DNA from 4 places in the Pantoea sp. CCBC3-3-1 genome. Region 1 is predicted to be linked to each of the others. Evidence: predicted binding sites of a transcription regulator. Region 1 holds the regulator's gene; each other region holds the start of a gene.
What was found. The regulator PurR, encoded in region 1, represses purine synthesis genes. The targets are predictions, from matches to a motif close to CANGCAAACGTTTGCNTG.

Region 2: EHV07_RS07765 (amino acid aminotransferase) is a predicted target of PurR. The motif match lies at 2,611-2,628, and genes of this name have one in related genera.
Region 3: guaD (guanine deaminase) is a predicted target of PurR. The motif match lies at 1,708-1,725, and genes of this name have one in related genera.
Region 4: cvpA (colicin V production protein) is a predicted target of PurR. The motif match lies at 1,971-1,988, and genes of this name have one in related genera.

Annotation. Positions count from the first base shown of each region.
Region 1 is NZ_CP034363.1:2,002,829-2,006,656, forward strand. It holds gene punC (purine nucleoside transporter PunC) at 1-186, opposite strand, end outside; gene punR (DNA-binding transcriptional activator PunR) at 298-1,206, shown strand; gene purR (HTH-type transcriptional repressor PurR) at 1,268-2,293, opposite strand; gene EHV07_RS09580 (C40 family peptidase) at 2,587-3,369, opposite strand; gene EHV07_RS09585 (Grx4 family monothiol glutaredoxin) at 3,726-3,828, shown strand, end outside.
Region 2 is NZ_CP034363.1:1,633,216-1,637,043, forward strand. It holds gene EHV07_RS07755 (YcbK family protein) at 80-628, shown strand; gene EHV07_RS07760 (MBL fold metallo-hydrolase) at 669-1,298, shown strand; gene EHV07_RS07765 (amino acid aminotransferase) at 1,355-2,545, opposite strand; gene ompF (porin OmpF) at 2,756-3,828, opposite strand, start outside.
Region 3 is NZ_CP034363.1:2,106,216-2,110,043, reverse strand. It holds gene xdhA (xanthine dehydrogenase small subunit) at 1-211, opposite strand, end outside; gene guaD (guanine deaminase) at 208-1,539, opposite strand; gene ydfG (bifunctional NADP-dependent 3-hydroxy acid dehydrogenase/3-hydroxypropionate dehydrogenase YdfG) at 1,940-2,686, shown strand; gene EHV07_RS10055 (YnfA family protein) at 2,808-3,137, opposite strand; gene EHV07_RS10050 (DUF1283 family protein) at 3,269-3,622, shown strand; gene EHV07_RS10045 (DUF1161 domain-containing protein) at 3,671-3,828, shown strand, end outside.
Region 4 is NZ_CP034363.1:3,426,622-3,430,449, forward strand. It holds gene purF (amidophosphoribosyltransferase) at 1-1,343, opposite strand, end outside; gene cvpA (colicin V production protein) at 1,380-1,865, opposite strand; gene dedD (cell division protein DedD) at 2,206-2,952, opposite strand; gene folC (bifunctional tetrahydrofolate synthase/dihydrofolate synthase) at 2,942-3,828, opposite strand, start outside.

The DNA of each region.
Region 1 (3,828 bases):
CGGGCCCCAGATAAGCTGTGCCAGCGCAAAACCCGCCAAAAATATGCTCAGGCTGGCACTAATTGCACCCGGCTGAGTTTGCAGGTCTTGCTGCATTGCACCAAACGCGGGTAAGTACATATCGGTCGCGAGAAAACCTGCCACGCTCAGCAGCGCCAGGTAAATAATAAATCCTTTCGAAGGCATTTTTTGCTCTGTATCCGTTATTACCAAAGAGGCAGGAGTCTAATTGAGTGCCAAAGGGGTTGTGAAACGGTATTATTTGTTTCTTGCGTTCAAAAATATTGCAGGCAGAAAATGTGGTCTGAACATTCACTTGAAGTGGTCGATGCGGTTGCGCGAACCGGCAGCTTTACGGCCGCCGCGGCTGAACTGCACCGTGTTCCGTCGGCTATCAGCTATACCATCCGTCAGCTGGAAGAGTGGCTGGCGGTTCCGCTGTTTGAAAGACGACACCGTGATGTCGCCCTAACCGATGCGGGTAGGGTGTTTATTCAGGAAGGTCGTCTTGTCATCAAAAAAATGCTTGCCACTCGCCGCCAGTGCCAGCAGGTCGCTAACGGCTGGCGTGGTCAGCTGAATATTGCTGTCGATCGCATTGTTAAAGCCGAGCGAACCCGTCAGCTGGTGGTCGATTTTTATCGCCACTTTCCCGATATGGAGCTGCATCTTGCGCATGAGGTTTTTAACGGCGTCTGGGATGCGCTGGCAGATGGTCGGGTAGACGTGGCCATTGGCGCTACCCAGGCGATACCCGTTGGCGGTCGCTTTGCGTTTCGCAATATGGGCGCGTTGAACTGGCGATGTGTGGTACAGGCCGCGCATCCGCTTGCGCAACGGCTGGAACACGTCAGCGAGGACGCGATTCGCGAATGGCCTTCGCTGTTGCTGGAAGATACCTCAAGGGCGCTACCCAAAAGGACGACCTGGACGCTGGATAACCAGCGACGGCTGGTGGTGCCGGACTGGCAGAGTGCGTTTGACTGCTTGCTGGCGGGACTGTGTGTTGGCATGGTGCCGGGCCATCTGGCTCAGCCTTTGTTGCGCAACGGCACGCTACGCGAAATTACCCTGGATCCTGCTTTTCCTGACAGCCCCTGCTGCGTCAGCTGGTCGGAACAACAGGCATCACCGGCGCTGAGCTGGCTGCTGGACTATCTCGGCGAAACGGAAACGCTGAACAGCGAATGGTTGCGGGAAGAGTAAGCGGGCGGAGTGAGAATGAAACGCCGGTTATCTGCATTAAAGCAGATAACCGGCTAAAATCTTAGCGACGGTAATCCATAAACGGGCCGTCAGCGACCGAGCGACGCTCGATCAGCGTTGGATGAACTTCGATGGTCTGGGGCTCTTCGCGCTTGCTGGTGATGCGGTCAAGCAGCATATTGAATGCGGTTGCACCCAGTCGCTCTTTAGGCTGATGCACGGTGGTTAGCGCAGGCGCAAAGTAGCGTGAGTTGCGCACGTTGTCATAACCGATCACCGAAATATCCTGCGGGACACGCAGTCCCATCTCATCTGCTGCGCAAATTGCGCCCATAGCCATAATATCGCCGCCGCAGAATACGGCGGTAGGACGCTGCTTTTGCGCAAGAATTTGCTGCATCGCACGATAGCCGGATTCCGGCTCGAAATCGCCCTGCACCAGCCACTCCTCACGCAGGGTGATGCCCGCTTCTGCCAGCGCTTTCAGAAAACCGGCATGGCGGCCGCCGCCGGTGTTGCGCTCCAGCTGGCCTGGAATGGCACCAATATCGCGATGGCCCCGGTCAATCAGATAGCGCCCAGCCAGATAGCCGCCTTCAAACGCGTTGTCCAGCACGGTGTCGGTAAAATCACCCCGTGATTCGCCCCAGTCCATCACCACCATAGGGATATTACGATGATCTTCCAGCATCTGAATCAGCTCATCGGGATATTCCGAGCACATCACCAGCAGGCCATCGACGCGTTTCTGCGCCATCATTGACAAGTAGGCCTGCTGTTTTTGCAAATCGTTATGCGCATTACCCAGGATCAGGGTATAGCCTTTGGCAAAACAGCTGTTTTCCACCGCTTCAATAATTTCGGCAAAATAGGGCGCTTCGCTGGACGTGGCAAGCAGGCCAATCGTCCGGGTATTGTTCACCTTCAGGCTACGGGCCACGGCGCTGGGGGAATAATGCAATGCTTTGATTGCAGCCCAGACGGCTTCTCGTGTCTCTTCAGCGACGAAGCGGGTTTTATTGATGACGTGGGACACGGTGGTGGTGGAGACACCGGCGCGTTTAGCCACATCTTTAATGGTTGCCATGAAATAGCTACTCCTGCGCCTATCGCAACTTGCTGATAAGCATCTTGTTAAACGTTTGCCTGGTAACAAAGAAACCTGACGTTGGTTGGCGTTTTTTTTGTGGTCCGGATACGTCAGGAAGGAAAAAAAGGCGGTAAAAGCCTGCCGCGGAGCCCGATAAAATCTGGCCTCCTGGCGTGTTGCGCAACAAAAAAAGGATTCTAACAAGGCTGGGGCGAGAAAACGAGATTTTTACGGCCCGACGGGGAAAATCTTTGCCTGTGTTAATGCTTTGTATAACCCGTCGGGCTCGGTTAGCGAATGGTTTTCGGCGTCATTACCCGACGAGCGCCAACGTAGTGACGCTGCCAGTAATCTTCGCTCAAGGCGGTAACCTGAATATCTTTGCCGGTACGCGGTGACTGAATAAATTTGCCATTCCCCAGGTAAACGCCAACATGATCGGCGGTTCCGCGTCCGTTAATCTGGAAGAACACCAGATCGCCTTTCTCCAGCTCATCGCGTTTGATCGACGCCGCGTCACGCAGATGGAACATCTCATTAGCGGTGCGTGGAATTTTAAATTTCACCAAATCTTTATAGGCATACCAGACCAGACCGCTACAGTCGAAGCCGGTTTTAGGCGATGTCCCCCCCCACTGGTAAGGTTTGCCGAGCTGGCCCATGAGTTTGCTCATCGCGGTTTCGCGCGCTTTCTGATAGCGAACACGGTGCGCTTTGCTGAGCTTAAGGGGCGCTGTAGCAGAATTTTCCGTCAGCGATTCAGCCGCTTCCGGGTGGCGTGAGTGACGGCCATAGCGTTTTTTAGGCGGAAGCGCAGCGGTCTGAACGGTTTTCTTTTTAAATTTATACTTCTTCAGGATGGGCGTTCGGGCTTTTTTAGCGGTGACTTCTTTGACTTTTTTCGTGCCGGTTGATTTTACCGGGCGGCGTTTGCGACGATCGTCTTCACGTGCCGCCGTGTTGCTGTCCACTTTATGGTGGCTGGCATTGACGGGAGCATGGGGCGATGCGTGTGCCATATTCAGGAACAGTTGCGCAAAGGCCAGCATGATAAGCGTAATGAGTGAACGCATCGTTACCATTAACAGTTTGTGCTCCCGCCAGCGGCCAGAGCCTGGATAATTAGGGATATCTGCGCCAGGGCAGACAGCTCGGACAATTCTAATCGAACTCATTACCAAAGGGTTAGGCTTTTTTGTTTCAAGAATACATAACACGTAAAAGCTGTAAAAATTAGCCGAATCAGCTGCTTATCTGCGCAGTTTCGCGCGGTTTTTTTCTAAAGTCAGCACACCAGATGGCTGGGAAATGGTATTTTAACGCAGGCCATCGCCTTGTTAGCTGTAAAACCCTGCTGAAAATGACGTTTTCATCAACGGGCCAGACTCGCTACAATTAACAGACATGTAGTTCTTAAAGGAAGCCATTTATGAGTACGATTGAAAAAATTGAGCGCCAGATAGCAGAAAACCCGATTCTGCTGTACATGAAAGGTTCACCAAAACTGCCAAGCTGCGGCTTCTCCGCACAGG
Region 2 (3,828 bases), 370 kb from region 1:
AGCATTTTTACCCAGTTAAGGTTCGGGACGGTGACTATTTTCACCCTTTCAGAACATTTTAGCCGGGTAATACAGATTAATGGATAAATTCGACTCTCATCGCCGCAAATTGCTGGCCCTGGGCGGTTGCGCGTTAGGTTTGTCGCTGCTTCCGGGACAGGCGTTCGCTTCGCTGTCCACCTCTCGTCCAAGGGTTTTAACGCTGAATAACTTGCACACCGGAGAAAACCTCAAAACGGAATTCTTTAACGGTAAAAGCTATGACAAGGACGAGTTAACGCGCCTAAACCATTTTTTCCGTGATTATCGTGCCAACCAGATCAAAAGCATCGATCCGCACCTGTTCGATCAGCTTTACCTGCTCCAGGCCATGCTGAATACGCGCAAGCCAGTGCAGCTGATTTCAGGCTACCGCACGCTGGCAACCAATAATTCTCTCCGTTCACACGGCTCTGGCGTAGCAAAACACAGTTATCATACGCGGGGCCAGGCAATGGATTTTCATATCGAGGGCATCGCCCTGAGCAATGTACGCAAAGCGGCGCTTTCCATGAAAGCGGGTGGTGTAGGATACTACCCAAGCAGTAACTTTGTGCATATTGATACCGGGCCGGCGCGGCACTGGTAAGATGAAATTCCGGCCCGTGGGCTGGTGGTAATGGAGCATTATGGAATATCAAATCATACCGGTAACGGCATTCTCACAGAACTGTTCGTTAATCTGGTGTTCGGAAACGTTGCAGGCCGCAATCGTCGATCCGGGCGGTGATGCAGAAAAAATTCAGGCCAGCGTGAAAGCAAAGGGCGTGGCGGTCACTCAAATTTTGTTGACCCATGGCCATCTTGACCATGTTGGCGCAGCAGCAGAACTGGCTGCTTTCTATAATGTTCCGATTATTGGGCCCCATAAAGCTGACGCTTTCTGGCTGGAAAACCTGCCTGCGCAAAGCCAGATGTTTGGCTTTCCTGAGTGCGCTCCGCTATTGCCCGATCGCTGGCTGGAGGAGGGCGAAAAAGTCCAGACAGGAAATATCACTTTTGAGGTTCTGCTCTGCCCGGGACACACGCCGGGGCACATCGTCTTTTTCGATCCGGCTTCGCGGATTTTGATATCAGGAGATGTGATCTTTAACGGCGGCGTAGGACGAACAGACTTCCCGCAGGGCAGCCACGATGATCTGATTCATGCCATCAAACACAAACTTCTCCCGTTAGGAGATGACGTGACGTTCCTGCCGGGCCACGGTCCGATGTCGACGCTGGGCCGCGAAAGAATAGCGAATCCTTTTTTGCAGTAACGGGACAGCATGAAATAAAAAAGCCTGCATTGAGCAGGCTTTTTTTTGCACGCAATTTACAGCACGGCGACGATGGCTTCGCACAGTGGCGACATATTATCTGGCGTCATGCCTGCGACATTCACACGGCCTGAATTAACGGCATACACACCAAATTCTTCACGTAATCTGATGACCTGATCCTTGCTCAGCCCGCTGAACGAGAACATGCCGTTTTGGTTAATAATGAAGCTGAAATCGCCCTTAGCTCCTTTCTCCTGCAACGTATTAACAAACAGCTGACGCATGCGGTGAATGCGCTGACGCATATCGGTCAGCTCCTGCTCCCAGAGCGTACGTAACGTCTCGTTGCTGAGGATGGTGGCGACAACGGCCGCACCGTGCGCCGGTGGGTTTGAATAGTTGGCGCGGATGGTGGCTTTGACCTGGCTGAAAGCGGTATCAGCAATGCTGGCTTCACTGGCTACCAGCGTAAAAGCACCCACGCGCTCGTTATACAAACCAAAGTTTTTTGAATAAGAGCTGGCCACGATCAGTTCCTGATGACTTGCCGCGAAAATGCGCAGGCCTTCGGCGTCCTCTTCCAGCCCACGGGCAAAGCCCTGGTAGGCGAAATCGAACAGCGGTAGCCAGCCGTTAGCCAGCGACAGCTCAGCCAGCTGCGCCCACTGCTCAGCAGTAGGGTCGATGCCGGTTGGGTTATGGCAGCAGCCGTGAAACAGCACAACGTCACCCGCTTTAGCTTCACGCAGCGAGTTCAGCATGCCGTCAAAATCCAGTCCATGAGCGGCGGCGTCGTAATACTGATATTCAACGACTTCCAGACCGGCAGCGGCAAAAACGTTTTTGTGGTTTGGCCAGCTTGGATTACTGACCCAGATGCGTTTAGCGCTGGTCTGGGTGGCGATGAAATCGGCAGCAATACGCAGAGCACCCGTACCGCCAGGCGTCTGTGCAGTACGTGCACGCTTGTCTTGCAGAATGGCATTCTCTTTACCGAACAGCAGCGCCTGAGTACATTTGCCAAAATCGGCGATGCCGTCGATGCTCAGATAATTTTTAGTCGTTTCATTTTCCAGCAGGTACTGCTCGGCTTTTTTTACGCTGGTCAGCACCGGGGTTTGCCCGGTTTCGTCTTTATACACGCCAATGCCGAGATTGATTTTATTAGGGCGTTCATCGGCGCGGAAAAGGTCGGCAAGGCCAAGGATAGGATCTGCGGCAGCAGCTGCAATGCGTTCAAACATAATGGAAGTCCGTTAGCTTAATCTGAAACGAAGTGGGTTTTCAGATTACCGCCGCCGTAACAAAATTGCCAACCGTTTGCGTGAAAAAGTGGATTAATAGCAGGAAGTTTTGAGGACAGGCAGGCGAGCGACATTTATTTCAGAGATAAAAAAACGGGGCCGAAGCCCCGTTTTTCGTGTTGGCCGGAGGATAAATCCTCAGGCCCGCAATTAGAACTGGTAAACCAGACCTACTGCCACGGTGTCGTCGGTGTTCAGACCCAGTGGATTGTTGTCATCCAGCAGGTTGATCTGATAGTCAACGTAGGTAGACATGTTTTTGTTGAAGTAGTAGGTTGCGCCCACATCAACGTATTTGATCAGGTCAGCATCGCCAACGCCTTCAATATCCTTGCCTTTAGACTGCACGTAGGCAACGGATGGACGCAGACCGAAGTCAAACTGATACTGAGCGACTAATTCAATGTTCTGCGCTTTGTTAGCGAACGATGCGATTGACGCATCGCTGCCGTCAGAGAAGGTTCCGCTGTAAGAGATTGGCGTTGCGTTACGGGTTTCGCCGTACATTGCCGCCAGGTAAACGCTGTTAGCGTCATATTTCAGCGCGGTTGCCCATGCTTCAGCACGTTTGCCTGCGCCGCTGTTGTTAATAGTAATGGTATCAGCACTATCTTTAGAGTTCACTGCGGTACGAACACCAGCTGCCTGTGCATTAGTACGGTCATAAGAACCGTAAGCACCCGATACGCCTACACCGATTGGAGAGGTGTAGCTGGTAGACAACGCATAGCCGTCGCCGTTAGCACGACGGGTATCATCACGATCGTTCTTGCCCTGGTACTGTACAGCGAAGTCCCAGCCGTCAACCAGGCCGAAGAAGTTGGTGTTACGGTAGGTCAGAACGCCGGTAGTACGGCCGCCCAGGACGCCCAGGTCAGTATAAGCAGAGTCGCCACCGAATTCTGGCAGCATATCGGTCCAGCCCATTGGATCGTACAGCAGGCTGTAGTTACGGCCGTAGTCAATAGAGCCAAATTCAGCGAATTTCAGACCGGCGAAGCCCAGACGCGTTTTGTTACCGTCCTGCGCGTCTGAACCTTCTGAATTAGAAGCGTTAGCATTGTATTCCCACTGGCCGTAACCGGTCAGCTGGTCGTTAATCTGGGTTTCACCTTTGAAACCAAAGCGCACATAACTCTGGTCGCCGTCGTTGCCGTCATTATCAGAGAAGTAATGCAGACCAACTGCTTTGCCATAGAGGTCCAGCTTATTGCCGTCTTTAT
Region 3 (3,828 bases), 100 kb from region 1:
CAAAAGTCATGCAGCTGTTGGCGGTTTCATACACCATTTCACCGTTTTCGACGCGACCCAGCGTGACGGTACAGGCACCACAGTCACCGGAGGCACAGCCTTCCTTTGTCCCGCTGCGACGCTTGTACTGGCGCAAATAATTCAGCACGGTCAGGTTTGGATCGATTGCCGCTTCGCTGACTAAGGCCTGATTGAGTAAAAACTGGATCATGCGGCTTTCTCCTCTTTTTGCTGCTGCCAGACACATTTGCCGTTCACCCAGGTGTGGGCGATATTGCGGTCGTCCCCGAGCGTCATCAGCACAAACAGTTTTTCACAAATATCGCGGCTGTTGGCATAACGCATCTGCTGGAGCGCGGAAACCGCCGGATCCAGCACCACAAAATCGGCCTCTTTACCGGCAGTGAAATTGCCGATGTGATCATCCAGATCCAGCGCCCGGGCGCCGCCAAGCGTGGCATGATAAAAGGCTTCGTACGCCGCCAGTTTGTAATGCTGAAGCTGGCCAACTTTGTAGGCTTCCCCCAGCGTTTGCAGCATATTAAAGGTGGTGCCCGCGCCAACGTCGGTACCCATGCCCATTTTCACGCCTTTATCCCAGCAGGTTTGCAGATTAAACAACCCGCTGCCGAGAAACAGATTCGAGGTTGGACAGAAAGCAATGGCGGAATGGGTATGATGCAGGCAATCCCACTCCTCTTCCGCCAGGTGCACACAATGTGCAAACACGCTGCGACGCCCGGTTAACTGATACTGGTGATAAACGTCAAGATAGCCGTCGTGATCGGGAAACAGCGCTTTTACCCAGGCGATTTCCTGCGGGTTTTCACTCAGGTGCGTATGCATCCAGGTATCGGGATATTCCGTTTTCAGCTGTTGCACTTTTGCCAGTAGCGCAGGTGATGAGGTTGGCGCGAAGCGTGGCGTTAACGCATAGCCGAGACGGCCCCGCTTATGCCAGCGCTCAATCAGTTCACGCGTCTGGTCATAGCTCTGCTCCGGCGTTTCGGTCAGATATTCAGGCGCGTGCCGATCCATCATGACCTTCCCGGCGATCAGGCGCATTTCCAGTGCTTCCGCCGCGCTGAACAGCGCCTCTACCGACTGAGGATGTACGGTACCAAACACCAAAGCAGTAGTTGTACCGTTACTCAGCAGCTGGTGCAGAAAAAACGCCGACATTTTTGCCGAATAGTCGGGACAGTGATACTGACGCTCGGTCGGGAAAGTATATTGTTGGAGCCATTCCAGTAACTGCTCGCCAAAGGCGCCAATCATTTCCGTTTGAGGATAGTGAATATGCGTATCAACAAAGCCCGGCACAATCAGCTTGCCGCGATAATCTGTCACTGTAACGGCATCGGTTAGCTGATGCTGCCCTTCTTCCCAGCGCTGGAGCGAAATAATTTTGCCGCCATTAAGCAGTAATAAACCGTCTTCAATATAGCGGGCCTGCTCCGGCAACTGCCGTGGATGACTGACCGTGGCGGCAATATCAAAAAAACTGCCCCGAATAGCCTGAGTAATGGACACTGACATAGCAATTCCTTCCGGGAGGGCCGCTGGCCCTCGCTTTATTAGCGCAGGTGATAACCTTAAGAGGTAATTGCAAATGCCGTGCCAGCTGGAAAATTTAAATTAGCCTTTATTTTTCAGTTAATTATAAGAGAACCCGTTTAAAAAGGCGCGACTTACCGGCCAATCGTATGCGCAAACGGTTGCCTGCGTGAGCAAACGATTGCCATGCCGTTATAAGGGATTACAGGAGTGAATAAACCGCAACAAGGCGTTTTCAGACGCACCATAACATCGCAAGGGTGTTCTGAAACGCACCAGCATCGTGCATTTTTTCTTATTAATCATAACCAATCCGTTCTTATCAGTTCATGATGGAAATGATATGGTGATTAAAACCCAAAATGTGTTGAGGAACAGTGAGATGATTGTATTTGTAACTGGCGCTACCGCTGGCTTCGGAGAGAGTATCACCCGCCGCTTTATCGCTGAGGGACACAAGGTTATTGCCACCGGCCGTCGCCAGGAACGTTTGCAGAGCCTGAAAGAGGAGCTGGGCGACGCGCTATATACCCTGCAACTGGACGTGCGTAATCGCGCAGGCATTGAAGAAGCGCTGGCCAGTCTGCCCGCCGGGTGGCGTAACATCGATGTGCTGGTTAATAACGCCGGCCTGGCGCTGGGTATTGAACCGGCGCACAAAGCAAACCTGGATGACTGGGAAGCGATGATCGATACCAATAATAAAGGCCTGGTCTATATGACCCGCGCCGTGCTGCCCGCGATGGTGGAACGCAATATTGGTCATATTATTAACCTGGGTTCGATTGCCGGCAGCTGGCCTTACGCAGGCGGTAATGTTTATGGCGCGACTAAGGCGTTTGTCCGTCAGTTCAGCCTGAACTTGCGCACTGACTTACACGGCACGGCGCTGCGCGTTACCGATATCGAGCCGGGCCTGGTGGGCGGCACCGAGTTTTCTAACGTTCGCTTTAAAGGTGACGATGCGAAAGCGGACAGCGTGTATGACGGCGCAGAACCGCTGACCGCAGAAGACGTTACCGAAGCGGTTTACTGGGTCGCTACGCTGCCGAAACACGTCAATATTAATACGCTGGAAATGATGCCGGTTGGCCAAACGCTGGCGGGCCTTAAAGTGCATAAATCCTGATAAGGCGCTGTGCCGCCGCCTGCCAGATCCGGCGGCAAAACAGTACAAATTGTTGAGAGTGCAGGCTCAGGTTTATCAGCCATCTGGGCCTGCCTTAGCCGGAATACGATTTTGCAGCCGGCTACGCTTTTCCCCACCCTGCCACGATAATCAACATGCCACAAAATGCCACTGCTGCGCCCGTCCAGTCGTAGTAACTTAGCCGGACGCCGTCGACAAAGCGCAGCCATAACAAAGCGGTAACGACATAAACGCCGCCGTAAGCGGCATAAACGCGACCGCTGGCAGCGGGATGAAAAGTCAACAGCCAGACAAACAGCGCGAGACTGGCGGCGGCAGGTATCAGCACCAGAACAGACGCGTTTTTTCTCAGCCACAGCCAGGGCAAAAAACAGCCAATAATTTCGGCCAGCGCGGTAAGAAAAAACAGCAGTGTGGTTTTTATTAACATACTTCCTCTCTGAAACGTCAACGATCGGGCGGGCTGAGTGGTTAGCCTGCCAGCGCTGATGATATACTATTGCAAGCGATCGTCGCAGCCGCTCGGGTCGGCTGTCCGTTGGAAGTGAAAAGGAACCGAAGATGAAAACGAGTAAAGTCTGGTTAAAAACGCTGAGCAAAGCCGCTTTGCCGCTGGTACTGTTCGCCACGCTGTTTAGCCTGCAACAGGCGCAGGCCAAAACGGATACGCTGATTATTCAGGACGGCAGTAGCGCACTGACCAACGAGCAGGCGCGTCAGCAAAAACAGCAGTGGGACGAAACCCACCGGTTGCGCAGCAAACAGAATCTGCGTGCCGAAAAAGATTTCGATAAAGACGACCGTGCCATTGATACGCGTGACGCCTGCGATCAGAGTCTGAACGTTAACGCTTATTGGGAAGCCAATACCCTGCGCTGTCTCGATCGCCGTACCGGACGCCCCGTCACGCCCTGATGAAATATTGCTGCTATAGTTACCGCTGAATTCACGCAAAAGGACAGGATGATGAAAGGTAAGAAGTGGATATTAACCGCGCTGATTATCGCCACTCCGCTGGCGGTGCAGGCATCTTGCGAAACGGTAAAAGCGGACATTAACCAGAAAATTATCAATAACGGCGTCCCGGCAAACGGTTTTACGCTGGAAATCGTTCCCAACGA
Region 4 (3,828 bases), 1.4 Mb from region 1:
CGCACCGCTTCGATCAGGTCGTTGAGATCCTGGAAAATCAGCGCGTCAGCACCAATCAGCTGGCGAATCTCTTCCACTTCACGGCCATGGGCAATCAGCTCCGTCGCGCTTGGCATATCGATGCCGTAGACGTTCGGGAAGCGGATTTCCGGGGCGGCAGAAGCCAGATAGACTTTCTTCGCGCCAGCATCACGCGCCATCTCAATGATCTGTTCGGACGTGGTGCCACGCACGATAGAGTCATCCACCAGCAGCACGTTTTTACCCCGGAACTCAGCACGGTTAGCGTTCAGCTTACGGCGAACCGCGCTGCGGCGCAGGTGCTGGCCTGGCATAATAAAGGTGCGGCCAACGTAGCGATTCTTCACAAATCCCTGACGGTATGGCTTATCAAGGATGCGGGCCATTTCCAGCGCGATATCGCAGGAGGTTTCCGGAATTGGAATAACAACGTCAATGTCCAGATCTTCCCATTCGCGCGCGATTTTCTCGCCCAGCTTGGTGCCCATACGGACGCGTGCGCTGTAAACGGAGATTTTGTCCAGGAATGAATCCGGGCGGGCAAAGTAGACGTACTCAAACAGGCACGGATTGAATTTCGGGTTTTCCGCACACTGACGGGTAAAGAGCTGCCCTTTTTCGCTCACGAACACCGCTTCGCCCGGCGCCACATCGCGCAGGAACTCAAAGCCCAGCGTATCCAGCGCCACGCTTTCAGAAGCCACCATGTATTCCGTACGACCATCCGCCATCGCACGCTTGCCAATCACTAAAGGACGGATGCCGTTAGGATCGCGAAACGCCACCAGACCGTGTCCGATGATCATCGCCACGCAGGCATAAGCGCCGCGAACCTGCTGATGGACAGCGGCCACAGCGGCAAAAATGTTTTCAGCTTCCAGCGGATAATGCTGGAAACGATCCAGCTCAACCGCAAAAATATTGAGCAGAATTTCAGAATCTGATGTGGTGTTAATGTGACGACGACCGCTCTCAAACAGCTGTTTACGCAGTTCATGAGCGTTGGTCAGATTACCGTTGTGCGCAAGCGTAATGCCGTAAGGCGAGTTGACGTAGAAGGGCTGCGCTTCGGAAGCACTGGAGCTTCCCGCCGTCGGGTAGCGAACGTGGCCGATCCCCATATTGCCCTGCAAACGCTGCATATGGCGGGCTTCAAATACATCGCTCACCAGGCCGTTTGCTTTACGCAGGCGGAAGCAGTTTAATGCATCAATGGTGACGATGCCTGCGGCATCCTGCCCACGGTGCTGAAGCACCGTTAACGCGTCATAAATCGACTGGTTGACCGGCATGAAACCGGCGATCCCGACAATACCGCACATATGGTCATTTCCTCATAAGCCGCACCCCCGGTTTGATTACCGGGGTAAAAAACTCGACGTGCTTTTCAGGTAGTCAAAAAACCACCTGATAATGTAACTAAACTGGGGAACCAGCTGGGACTGTTGCCAGTCCGGGCTTTTGGCAAAGCCGGTGAAGGTATCGAGGAAAAACAGAATGGCCGACACAATCAGTACGCCACGTAATGCCCCGAAACAAACCCCAAGCACTCTGTCGGTACCCGACAGGCCGGTTTTATCAACCAGCGAACCAATCACGTAATTGACAATCGCCCCGACTAACAGCGTGGCGATGAACAACACCGCAATGGCTATGCCATTTCGAACCAGTTCGTCTTCAAATCCTGTAAACCAGACGGCAAGGAAGGAGTAGTAATGACTGGCGACAAAAAATGCGCAACCCCAGGTGACGAGTGATAATGCCTCCCGAACGAACCCGCGGATCAGGCTGACAAGAGCCGAAAAACCAATAACCGCAATAATGACGTAATCTATCCAGACCATGAACTCTTCCAGCGACTGTGCCCCTAAGGTCGCCTCCCGCTGTTGCACGTGGTGATACTGCAACAGCGGGAGGCGACCTGTAGTTCGGGGCGAATTCTAACAGAAAAAGAAAACGTTTGCGTAGGTTTTCCGTAACCTGCTTACGCAAAACGTTTTGCGCAAAAAAACAGCCGTCACCCCAGGGCTGGAACGGGAAAAACCCCATCCAATGCAACTGGTTTAATTAGCTGATAGTTATATAAAAAAAGGCCGCCCTGCGTTTTTATTTCGCAGCGGAGACCTTCACTAACACGGCTTGAAAGGCACAGGCTTTCGCAATAATAGCGAGAGCCTGACAGGGCTAGCGGGCGCTGTAAGGTTTTACTACCCCACCCAGCCCGGAGATGCCTTTCAGTTCACCGACCGCAGCCTGCATCTTCGCCTTCGACGCATCCGGGCCAACGTAAATCCGCGTGATCGCGCCCTGTACCGGCGTTGATGGCACGGTAAAGGCCCGATAACCCGACAGGCGTAGCTGTGCGACGATCTCGTTCACCTTAGCGGCATTCTTCAATGCCCCCAGCTGCACCACGTAAGCCTGCCCTGCTGGCGCACTTTCCTGCGTGGCAGGTGCCTGCTGCGGTTCAGGACGACTTTCCGGCTTTGTCTCAGGTTTTGGCTGCGGCTCCGGTTTTTCAACCGGCTTTGGCTGCGTTTTGGGTTTTTCTACCGGCTTCGGCGCTTCGGCCGGTTTCTGTTGCTCAACCGGTTTCTGCGGCTCGGTTTTCATCGGCGGCGGCGAAACAACAGTAGGCTGATTGGCCGACTGAGGTGCAGTAGAGCCACTTTCCGCCTGAGAGGTGTTTTCGCTGCTGTGGCCACCCAGCGCAGTGCCTGCGCCTTCCGGCGGCTGTGCCGGAAGAGACTGTGTCACCGGTGGCACACTGTCCGTTTCCTGCTGATCGCCTGGTTTGGGCACCAGCGGGATCGCGGCAAACTCTTCTTTGTAGTGCTTTTTCTTGCCGTCCAGCAGTCCCGGCAGAACAATTACGCCCAGGGCTACAATGATGACGGTGCCGACTAAACGGTTTTGAAACTTACTTGCCACTGCCGCTCTCCGTTTCCAGCATTTCCATTACCTGCGCCACAGTGTGAAACGAACCACACACCAGCACAATATCTTGTTCCTGAGCTTTTAAGCGCGCCTGCTGATACGCCTCTGCCACGCTGGTAAAAACCCCTGCGCCAGGCAGGTGAGCGCTAAGCTGCTCTGCCGTCGCCCCGCGTGGCCCTTCCAGCGGGGCGCAATACCAGGAATCCACCTGCGAGGTCAGACACGCCAACGTGCCGGCAATGTCTTTATCATGCAGCATACCGACCACCGCATGCACCTTGCCGGTTTTTGGCAGTTCGCTCAACCGACCCGCGAGATAGCCTGCCGCATGCGGATTATGCGCAACATCCAGAATCACGCGTGGCGCGTCGGCGACCGTCTGGAAACGGCCAGGCAAAATTGCCTTATCCAGCCAGCCGGTAACGATAGCGTCATCCACCTTCAGCTCAGACGCGCGCAGCGCAGCGATGGCCGTAGCCGCATTGGGTAAAGGAACCTGCGGTAAAGGCAATCCGCTGAGCGTGCCTTTTGCGTCGCTAAATGACCAGCTCCCCTCGCCCACGCTGAAAGTCCAGTCACGACCGCGTTTTGACAGGCGTGCACCGAGGCTGTCAGCCACCTCAGCAATAGTGTGGGGCATATCCGGTTCACCGACGACAGCGGGCTTACCGCTGCGGAATACCCCGGCTTTTTCACGTCCGATGCTTTCACGATCCGGCCCCAGCCAGTCGGTATGGTCGAGCGCAATGCTGGTGATGACAGCAACATCCGCATCAACAATATTGGTGGCATCAAGACGACCGCCCAGCCCGACTTCCAGAATCACCACATCAAGCGCAGCGCGTTTAAACAGCCAGAGCGCAGAAAGCG